4 regions of the Allobosea sp. RAF48 genome follow, and region 1 is predicted to be linked to each of the others. Evidence: predicted binding sites of a transcription regulator. Region 1 holds the regulator's gene; each other region holds the start of a gene.
The links. The regulator LexA, encoded in region 1, represses DNA repair genes until DNA is damaged. The targets are predictions, from matches to a motif close to TGTTCNNNNTGTGTTCNG.
Positions count from the first base shown of each region.

Region 1 (2,185 bases):
TCGGCCTGCTCGGCAATGCGATGGCGCTGCCCTTCGTCTCGCTCTTCGTCATGCCGGCGGCCGTCTTCGGCGTGCTGGCTTACCCCTTCGGACTGGACTGGCCCGCCTGGGCGCTGATGGGGCTGGCTTCCGATGTCGTGCTCAAGGTGGCGCACTGGGTCGCAAGCATCGACCATTCCACGGTGATGATCGCAGCCTTCGGGCCGGCGGTGCTGACCTGCTTCGTGCTGGCGCTGCTGTGGCTGACGCTCTGGACCACGCCCTGGCGCTGGCTGGCGGCGCTGCCGCTCCTGCTCGGCGTGGCCATCGCCGGCAAGCCGGAGCGGCCGGAAATCCTGATCGAACGCGACGGTTCGGGGCTGGCGGTGCGGGGCCCGGATGGCCGCCTCGCGATTGCGGGCAAGCCGAGCCGTTTCGTGCTGCAGCAATGGCTCGCTGCTGATGGCGATCGCCGTTCGCCGGACGATCCGACGCTGCGGGCCGGCATTAGCTGCGATGCGCTCGGCTGCGTCGCACGGACGCCGGATCAGCGCACCGTCTCCTACACGCGCGACAGGTTGGGGCTTATCGAGGACTGCATGCGAGCTGACCTCGTCGTCACGGCCATCCCCTGGAGCGGAACCTGCAAGGCACGGCTGATCGAGCGAATGGCGTTATCGCGCGACGGCGCGACTTCGCTCTATCGAACAGGATCGGGGTGGAGCAGCCATGTCTCGGAGCAGAACGCTGCCGACCGCCCCTGGAGCCGCCGCCGTGAACAGCGCCCTGCGCAAGCCTCGACAGCGCCTCCGAGTGTGACACCGGCTTCCGCCGACGGCGAAGCCGAGGTCGAGCGCCTTCAGTAGCGCCGCATCAGATTGACGAGGCGGCCCTGGATCTTGACCCGGTCCGGCCCGAGCACGCGCGTCTCATAGGCGGGGTTGGCGGCTTCGAGCGCGATCGAGGAGCCGCGCTTGCGCAGTCGCTTGAGCGTCGCTTCCTCGTCATCGATCAGCGCCACGACGATGTCGCCGGTATTGGCCGAATCCTGCTTGCGGATGATGACGGTGTCGCCGTCGAGGATGCCGGCTTCGACCATCGAGTCACCACGCACTTCCAGCGCGTAATGCTCGCCGGAGCCGAGCATGTCGGGCGGCAGCGAGACGGTGTGGCTACGGTTCTGGATCGCCGAGATCGGCGTGCCGGCGGCGATGCGGCCCATGACCGGGATCGCGATGGAGGAGCGGCTGTCCTCATCGGCCGCAGGGCGTGGCTTGGTGAGATTCGGCTGCGAGCCGAGGCCGCCCTGGACGACCGCAGGGTTGAAACGCTGCCGCTGCTGCGGGGCGCCGAGCCCGTCGGGCATCTTGATGATCTCGAGCGCACGCGCCCGGTTGGGCAGGCGACGGATGAATCCGCGCTCCTCCAGCGCCATGATCAGCCGGTGAATGCCCGACTTGGAGCGCAGATCGAGCGCATCCTTCATCTCGTCGAAGGAGGGCGGCACCCCGCTCTCACGCAAGCGTTCCTGGATGAAGCGCAGGAGTTCGTGTTGCTTGCGTGTCAGCATGATCCCCGCCGGCCTTCTCGAAGGCTAGATTCGAAACAAAGCAGGAACACCATACGCGTTCCACTTGTGTTCCGCAAGCGGGCTCCGGCATCGAAGCGAACAGTGGAATCCACTTTTCGGGCAGATCCGATGCGATAACCCTATACAGATCGCTACGATCGCGTCCGACAGGATGAGCGGTGATCTAGCGCAGCGGCAGGATGCGGCAGATGTCGCCTTTTTTTGCCGGCGCGGCATGGGCAGGCCGGATCGTCAATGCCTGCGCCCGTGCCAGCGTGCCGAGCATCGAGGAATCCTGCCGGTCGAAGGGCGTCGCCACCCAGCCATCCGGCCTCAGTGCGAGCTCCGAGCGCAGATAGTCCTCGCGCTCGTCATTGGCCGGCATGTCACGGCCGAGGCGGGCGGGGATGCTGCGGTCGCGGTCGGCCTCCCCAATGCCGAGCAGAGCCTCGATCAGCGGCAGGACGAAGAGATGGCCGCAGACGATCGAGGAGACCGGGTTTCCGGGCAAGCCGACCACGACCATGCGGCCGAGTCGGCCGGTCATCATCGGTTTGCCCGGCCGCATCGCGATCTTCCAGAAGCCGAGCGACATGCCGGCCCGCGTCAGCGCCTCCTGCACGAGGTCATGCGCGC
Region 1 covers NZ_JBFRDZ010000005.1:139,339-141,523, reverse strand. The annotation lists gene AB4Z10_RS11555 (ComEC/Rec2 family competence protein) at 1-845, shown strand, start outside; gene lexA (transcriptional repressor LexA) at 839-1,549, opposite strand; gene AB4Z10_RS11545 (molybdopterin molybdotransferase MoeA) at 1,734-2,185, opposite strand, start outside.

Region 2 (2,185 bases), on a different contig from region 1:
CGGACGAGCTTGTGGCCATAGGAGGCGCGATCACAATTCCTGCCGATGCAGGACGCCGACAGCGGCTGGCGGTGGCAAGGTCTGCCGGCGCGGAAGTCGAAATAGCCGCCGACCGGACAGAACGAGAAATAGTCGTGCATGGTGATGGCGACCGGCAAGCCGCTCTCACCGGCGGCGGCGATGGCGGCCGGGCTGAACGCCTTGGTCCATTGATGCAGGTGGACGAGCGTTTCCCCGGGCGGCTGCCGGCGCAGCAGGGCGCCGAGCGCGTCATGCGCCTTTGCGTTCCAGATGCCCTGACGGGCGGCGGCGAGCCGGCTGCCGACCTTCCAGACCTCTTCGCCCTCGAACAGTGCCACCTCGATATTCGGGTGCTGCAGCCGCTCGGACACGGGACCGATCATGCAGGCGAAGACGATCCGGACGCCGGCCTCCGCGAGGCCACGCGCGCTTTCGATCGCAACCTTCGCCGCGCCGCCATTGACCGAACCAAAATCGCTGACGATGACGCAACGCATGTGCGGAAGGCCCCTCCGCCCTCAGGGGTAGGGCCAAAAGGTTGATATTTCTGCGCAGGCCGTCCGAGCGATCAGTAGAAATGCAGAGCGGCGAGCCCGGCCGCTGCGGCGATCGCTGCGCCCCACCACAGCCAGCGCGATAAGGCGCTTTCGGGCGCCGCTGAAAGGGAGCCGCCGACGACATCCTCATGGCCGAAGCATTCCCCCGCGAGGCGCGCCGTGCGCTGCAGACCCGCGATGCCCTTCACCGGCACTGACTGACGCGACGCCACGGTCTTCTCCCTCCCAGCCCGATCATAGCGCATTGCGATTCTCCGCATAGGCCCGATCGTGACACCGATCCTCGGTGGCGATGGTTAACGCAGGCTGAATGCCTCGGTTCCGGTGCTCTTCTGCCACGGCAACGTCACACGCAGATGACGACCGGTGCATGGCTCCAACGAGAGAGTTTCGATGTGTCGGGGAGCTGTCTATAAGCAGATCGGCTTAGGCGCGGCGCCCGGTGCCGCAACCGAGCCTGATCGAATGCCGGATCAAATAACCAAGTCGCACAATCCGTCCTTCATGCACTAGGATTGGGCGGAACGAATCAGGAAACATCAGGCAGTGATGGACGAGAACGGCGATCTTTTCGGCGGGGAGCCGGAGCGGCCTCGCGCGGCTGATCCCAAGCCGGAAGCGCGCTCGCCGGCCGCAGCTCCGAAGGCGCCGGCCGGTTCCGGCGCTGCGCCGCGCAACGGCACGCTTTCCGAGGCCGGCTATGACGCCTCAGCCATCGAAGTGCTGGAGGGACTGGAGCCGGTCCGGCGCCGGCCCGGCATGTATATCGGCGGCACCGACGAGCGCGCGCTGCACCACCTCTTCGCCGAGGTGATCGACAACGCCATGGACGAAGCGGTGGCGGGCCATGCCACCTTCATCGATGTCGAATTGTTCGAGGACGGCTCGATTGCCGTCACCGATAACGGCCGCGGCATTCCGGTCGATCCGCACCCGAAATTCCCCGGCAAATCGGCGCTCGAAGTCATCATGACGACGCTGCATGCCGGCGGAAAATTCGACTCCAAGGCCTATGAGACTTCGGGCGGCCTGCACGGCGTCGGCGTCTCCGTCGTCAATGCGCTGTCCGACCGGCTCGAGGTCGAGGTTGCGCGCGGCAAGACGCTCTATCGCCAGATCTTCTCGCGCGGCCTGCCGCAGGGACCGCTGGAGACGGTCGGCGCCGTCGCCAACCGGCGCGGCACCAAGGTGCGCTTCCATCCCGATGCACAGATCTTCGGCGAAGGCGCGCATTTCTCCCCGGCCCGCCTGTTCCGCATGGCGCGCTCGAAGGCCTATCTCTTCGGCGGCGTCGAGATCCGCTGGACCTGTGCGCCGTCGCTGCTGAAGCCGGAAGGCGATGTCGCGGCGGAGGCCGTGTTCCGCTTCCCCGGCGGCTTGCGCGACTATCTCGGCCGCGAGATCGAGGGCAAGGACCTGGTCGCCGAGCCGATCTTCTCGGGCAAGATCACCAAGGAAGGCAGCCATGGCTCGCTCGAATGGGCCGTGGCCTGGCTCGCGACCGGCGAGGACGGCTTCTCCTCCTCCTACTGCAACACCATTCCGACGCCTGATGGCGGCACCCATGAGCAGGGCCTGCGCATCGCCCTGCTGCGCGGCTTGCGCGA
Region 2 covers NZ_JBFRDZ010000006.1:245,855-248,039, reverse strand. The annotation lists gene AB4Z10_RS13820 (glycosyltransferase family 4 protein) at 1-518, opposite strand, end outside; gene AB4Z10_RS13815 (hypothetical protein) at 590-790, opposite strand; gene parE (DNA topoisomerase IV subunit B) at 1,128-2,185, shown strand, end outside.
Region 2: a site for LexA is predicted at 1,099-1,116, ahead of parE (DNA topoisomerase IV subunit B). Genes of this name have one in related genera too.

Region 3 (2,185 bases), on a different contig from region 1:
TCGGTCAGGAGCGCATCGAGCGCAAGGAAGCTGCCGGTCGCAAGGATGAACCCCACGGGCGCGCCGAGCTGCGGGAACATGCCGTACCAGGCGGACTTGCCCGGAGGGGCGTTCTCGGTCGCCAGCAGCACTGCTCCGCCCCACTCGCCGCCGAGTCCCAGCCCCTGCCCGAGCCGGCAGAGCGCCAGCAGCAGCGGCGCGAGTACGCCGACGGCGGCATAGGTCGGCAGCATGCCGATGGCGACGGTCGAGAGCCCCATCGTCATCAGCGCCGCGACGAGCGTCGCCTTGCGGCCGATCCGATCGCCGAAATGGCCGAAGATGGCGGCGCCGATCGGCCGCGCGAAGAAGGCGATCGCGAAGGTCGCGAAGGACTGGAGCATCGCGGAGGTAGGATCGCCGCCCGGGAAGAACAGCTTCGGGAACACGATCACCGCAGCCGTCGCATAGATGTAGAAGTCGAAGAACTCGATCGTCGTGCCGATCAGGCTGGCCAGCAGGATACGGCGCGGCGAGTTCGGGGCCTTTTGGGCGGGGGCGAAGGACACGTTGGCAACTTTCGAAAACAAATGGAGATTCCGGGCGCAATAACAGGAAACAGCAGGCGCCGGGATGGGAAACGCAGCGCCTTGATATGCACATAGCGCATGCAAGAACGATTCAACGAAATTCAGACCGATAAAATAGCATGACTAGAAACATAAAAGCCCCTCCTGACACAAGCTGACACCTGGAACAAAAAAAGAACTTGCCGGCCAGAACAAAGCGTGACCATCCTCATGTCAAGACGCATTGAGATGTCCCCCTCGCCCTGCCATAAGGAGCCCGAACCGTGAATCAGGCGAATCTCAAACTCGTGGAAGGCTCCTCGATGGATAAGGCCAAGGCGCTCGATGCAGCGCTCTCCCAGATCGAACGCGCCTTCGGCAAGGGTTCGATCATGCGGCTCGGCAAGAATTCGCCCTCAATCGAGATCGAGACGATTTCGACCGGTTCGCTCGGTCTCGACATCGCGCTCGGCGTCGGCGGCCTCCCCAGGGGCCGCGTCATCGAGATCTACGGACCGGAATCCTCGGGCAAGACCACGCTCGCGCTCCACACCATCGCCGAGGCCCAGAAGAAGGGCGGCGTCTGCGCCTTCGTCGATGCCGAGCACGCGCTCGATCCGGTCTATGCCCGTAAGCTCGGCGTCAATCTCGACGACCTCCTGATCTCGCAACCCGATACCGGCGAGCAGGCGCTGGAGATCACCGACACGCTCGTCCGCTCCGGCGCGATCGACGTGCTCGTGGTCGATTCCGTCGCCGCGCTGACGCCGCGCGCCGAGATCGAGGGCGAGATGGGCGATGTCCAGCCGGGCCTCCAGGCCCGCCTGATGAGCCAGGCCCTGCGCAAGCTCACCGCCTCGATCTCGCGCTCGAACTGCATGGTGATCTTCATCAACCAGATCCGCATGAAGATCGGCGTGATGTACGGCTCGCCGGAGACCACCACCGGCGGCAACGCGCTCAAGTTCTACGCCTCGGTGCGCCTCGACATCCGCCGCGTCTCGACGCTCAAGGAGCGCGACGAGGCGACCGGCAACCAGGTTCGCGTCAAGGTCGTCAAGAACAAGGTCGCGCCGCCCTTCAAGCAGGTCGAGTTCGACATCATGTTCGGTGAGGGCATCTCGAAGGTCGGCGAATTGATCGATCTCGGCGTCAAGGCCGGCATGGTCGAGAAATCCGGCGCCTGGTTCTCCTTCGACAGCCAGCGCCTCGGCCAGGGCCGCGAGAACGCCAAGACCTTCCTCAAGAACAACCCTGACATGGCCGCCAAGATCGAGGCCACGATCCGCCAGAATTCCGGCCTCGTTGCCGACCGTATCCTCGACCAGGCGGAACCGACCGACGACGATCTCGACGAGGGTGAGGCCTGAGCCTGAGCGCTCCGGCACGGAACGATGCAAGGGCGGCCTTCGGGCCGCCCTTTTCGTTTGAGAATAAGGCCTTGCCGGGTGTGCGCTGCATCAAGCTTTCTGGACAGCGGCGAGCCGCCTGACTAGAACCGGACCTTCCCGCCGGGCGCGCCCGGTCTCCTGCCCAAGATTCAGAGCGCAAACAGCGATGAGCGGCGTCAACGATATCAGGTCGACCTTCCTCGACTACTTCAAGTCCAACGGCCATGAAGTCGTGCCGTCGAGCCC
Region 3 covers NZ_JBFRDZ010000003.1:23,803-25,987, forward strand. The annotation lists gene AB4Z10_RS06325 (MFS transporter) at 1-548, opposite strand, end outside; gene recA (recombinase RecA) at 872-1,918, shown strand; gene alaS (alanine--tRNA ligase) at 2,106-2,185, shown strand, end outside.
Region 3: a site for LexA is predicted at 732-749, ahead of recA (recombinase RecA). Genes of this name have one in related genera too.

Region 4 (2,185 bases), on a different contig from region 1:
CAGAGCCCGGCGCGAGCCCTCCGAGAAATCCGTGCCGACGACGATCGCCCCGTAAGGGCGGTCGGCGCGCCGGCGGACGATCAGCACCGGAACAGCCGCCCTGCGAACGATATAGTCAACGGCGGTGCCCACCACGTAGTCGCGGACGTCGTTGTAGCGAGCCACGCCGGTCACGATCAGCCCGCTGCCACGCTCGGCGGCCAGTTCTGCCAGGACATCCGGCAATGAGCCGCTGCGAACCAGCAGTTCCGCTTCGCCCGCTGCCAACGGCAGCTCGTCCCGCCACGCCGCCATCGCAACGGCGGAACCGGCCTGCTCCGCTGCACTCACGACATGCAGAATCGCAAGTTTCGCATGCCATTCCCGCGCCAGCAGCAGCGCGCGATCCGCCGCCCTGTCGGTGCGCGAGGAAAGATCGCTCGCCAGAAGAATCTCGCTCGGTATCGTCATGTCAGCCTCCCGACAGCTCCAGCCTAGGAGGAGTACGACGCGATGTCATGCCGGCCCGGCCATTGCCCTACCCGGCCCGCTCGCGCCACACCGGCAACCGTTGCGGCGCCTGGTCGAGGCGCCCTTCCATGACCATCGCCTTGGGCAGCACGAGCCCGGACCGGAGCCTGAGCCCGGCAAAGGACAGCGCGACGCGCTCGAGCAGCGCGGCGCGGGCGGCGTGCAGCGGTATCAGGGCCGGCACCTCCGGCGTGACGAGCAGATGGCGCTCGACCACCAGCGCCCAATGTGCCTGTGGCACGTCGCCGGCCTCGAACAGCACGAGCCGATCGCCGCGCGCCACGGTGGCTCCTCCCTGCCAGGCCTCGGCCGGGCCGATGCGCAGATAGCAGGCGCCGGTCGTGTCGGCGACGCGCTCGAAATCGGGAGCGCCCACTGTGTCGACGATCACCGCATGGCCGAGCAAGCCTTCCGCCACCGCCGGGATCAGCACGGCCAGCGTGGCGGCGAGAGCTCGCGGGGAACCATCGGCGCGGATCACGGCTGTGAGCATACGCAGTGTTCTATGCCGCAGCGCAGCACGTCGCAATGCAGCTCTTGCCTTTTGTTCCTGTTATGTTCACTCTATCTGAGACCAGAGCGTGCCGATTCCCGGCACATGAACCGGTTCGAAAGCCATGCCCCAGGCCAGACCCACCGAAAGGCCCTATCCGGCGGCTCAGCCGCTGCGCCGGCACGACAGGGAGCCGACCGTCTCGGCGCCGGTCGTCGCGCCGGCCGATCCGCTCGCCTATGCCGGTCATCGCATCGACCCGGAGCGGCGGCGCGGACGCGGCGCCACGGTCAATCCCGGCGGGCGCTACGAAGCGGAGCAGCGCGTCACCGAAGATGAYGGCTGGGGCTCTCTGGAAGAGCTGCCGCCGTTCAAGACCGAGATCGCCTACGAGAAGGCGCGCAGCATCATCACGCGCAACGACTCGCCGGACATCTCCTTCGACCGCTCGATCAATCCCTATCGCGGCTGCGAGCATGGATGCGTCTACTGTTTCGCGCGGCCGACCCACGCCTATCTCGGGCTCTCGCCCGGCCTCGACTTCGAGAGCAAGCTGACGGCGAAGCCCGATGCCGCGGCCTTGCTGGAGAAGGAGCTTTGCTCCCCCTCCTACCAGCCGCGCACCATCGCCATCGGCACCAACACCGATGCCTATCAGCCGATCGAGAAGAAGCTCAGGATCATGCGCCAGATCCTGGAGGTGCTCTCGAAGTTCAACCACCCGGTCGGCATCGTCACCAAATCGGCGCTGGTCCAGCGCGACATCGATATCCTTGCGCCGATGGCGGAGAAGGGGCTGGTCAAGGTCGCGATCTCGGTGACGACACTCGATCCGAAGACGGCGCGGGGCATGGAGCCGCGTGCCGCTTCGCCGCCCAAGCGGCTCGAGACGATCCGCAAGCTGTCCGAGGCCGGCATCCCGGTGACGGTGCTGGTCGCGCCCATCGTGCCGGCGATCAACGAGCACGAGATCGAGCGCATCCTCGACGCTGCCAAGGCGGCGGGCGCACAGGAGGCCGGCTATGTACTGCTGCGGCTGCCGCTCGAAGTGCGCGACATCGTGCAGGAATGGCTGCTGGCGCACCATCCCGACAAGCTCAGGCATGTGATGTCGCTGATCCGCTCGACGCGCGGCGGCAAGGACTACGATTCGCAATGGGGTCAGCGCATGGTCGGCTCCGG
Region 4 covers NZ_JBFRDZ010000001.1:583,640-585,824, forward strand. The annotation lists gene AB4Z10_RS02810 (universal stress protein) at 1-450, opposite strand, end outside; gene AB4Z10_RS02815 (hypothetical protein) at 518-1,003, opposite strand; gene AB4Z10_RS02820 (PA0069 family radical SAM protein) at 1,128-2,185, shown strand, end outside.
Region 4: a site for LexA is predicted at 1,056-1,073, ahead of AB4Z10_RS02820 (PA0069 family radical SAM protein). Genes of this name have one in related genera too.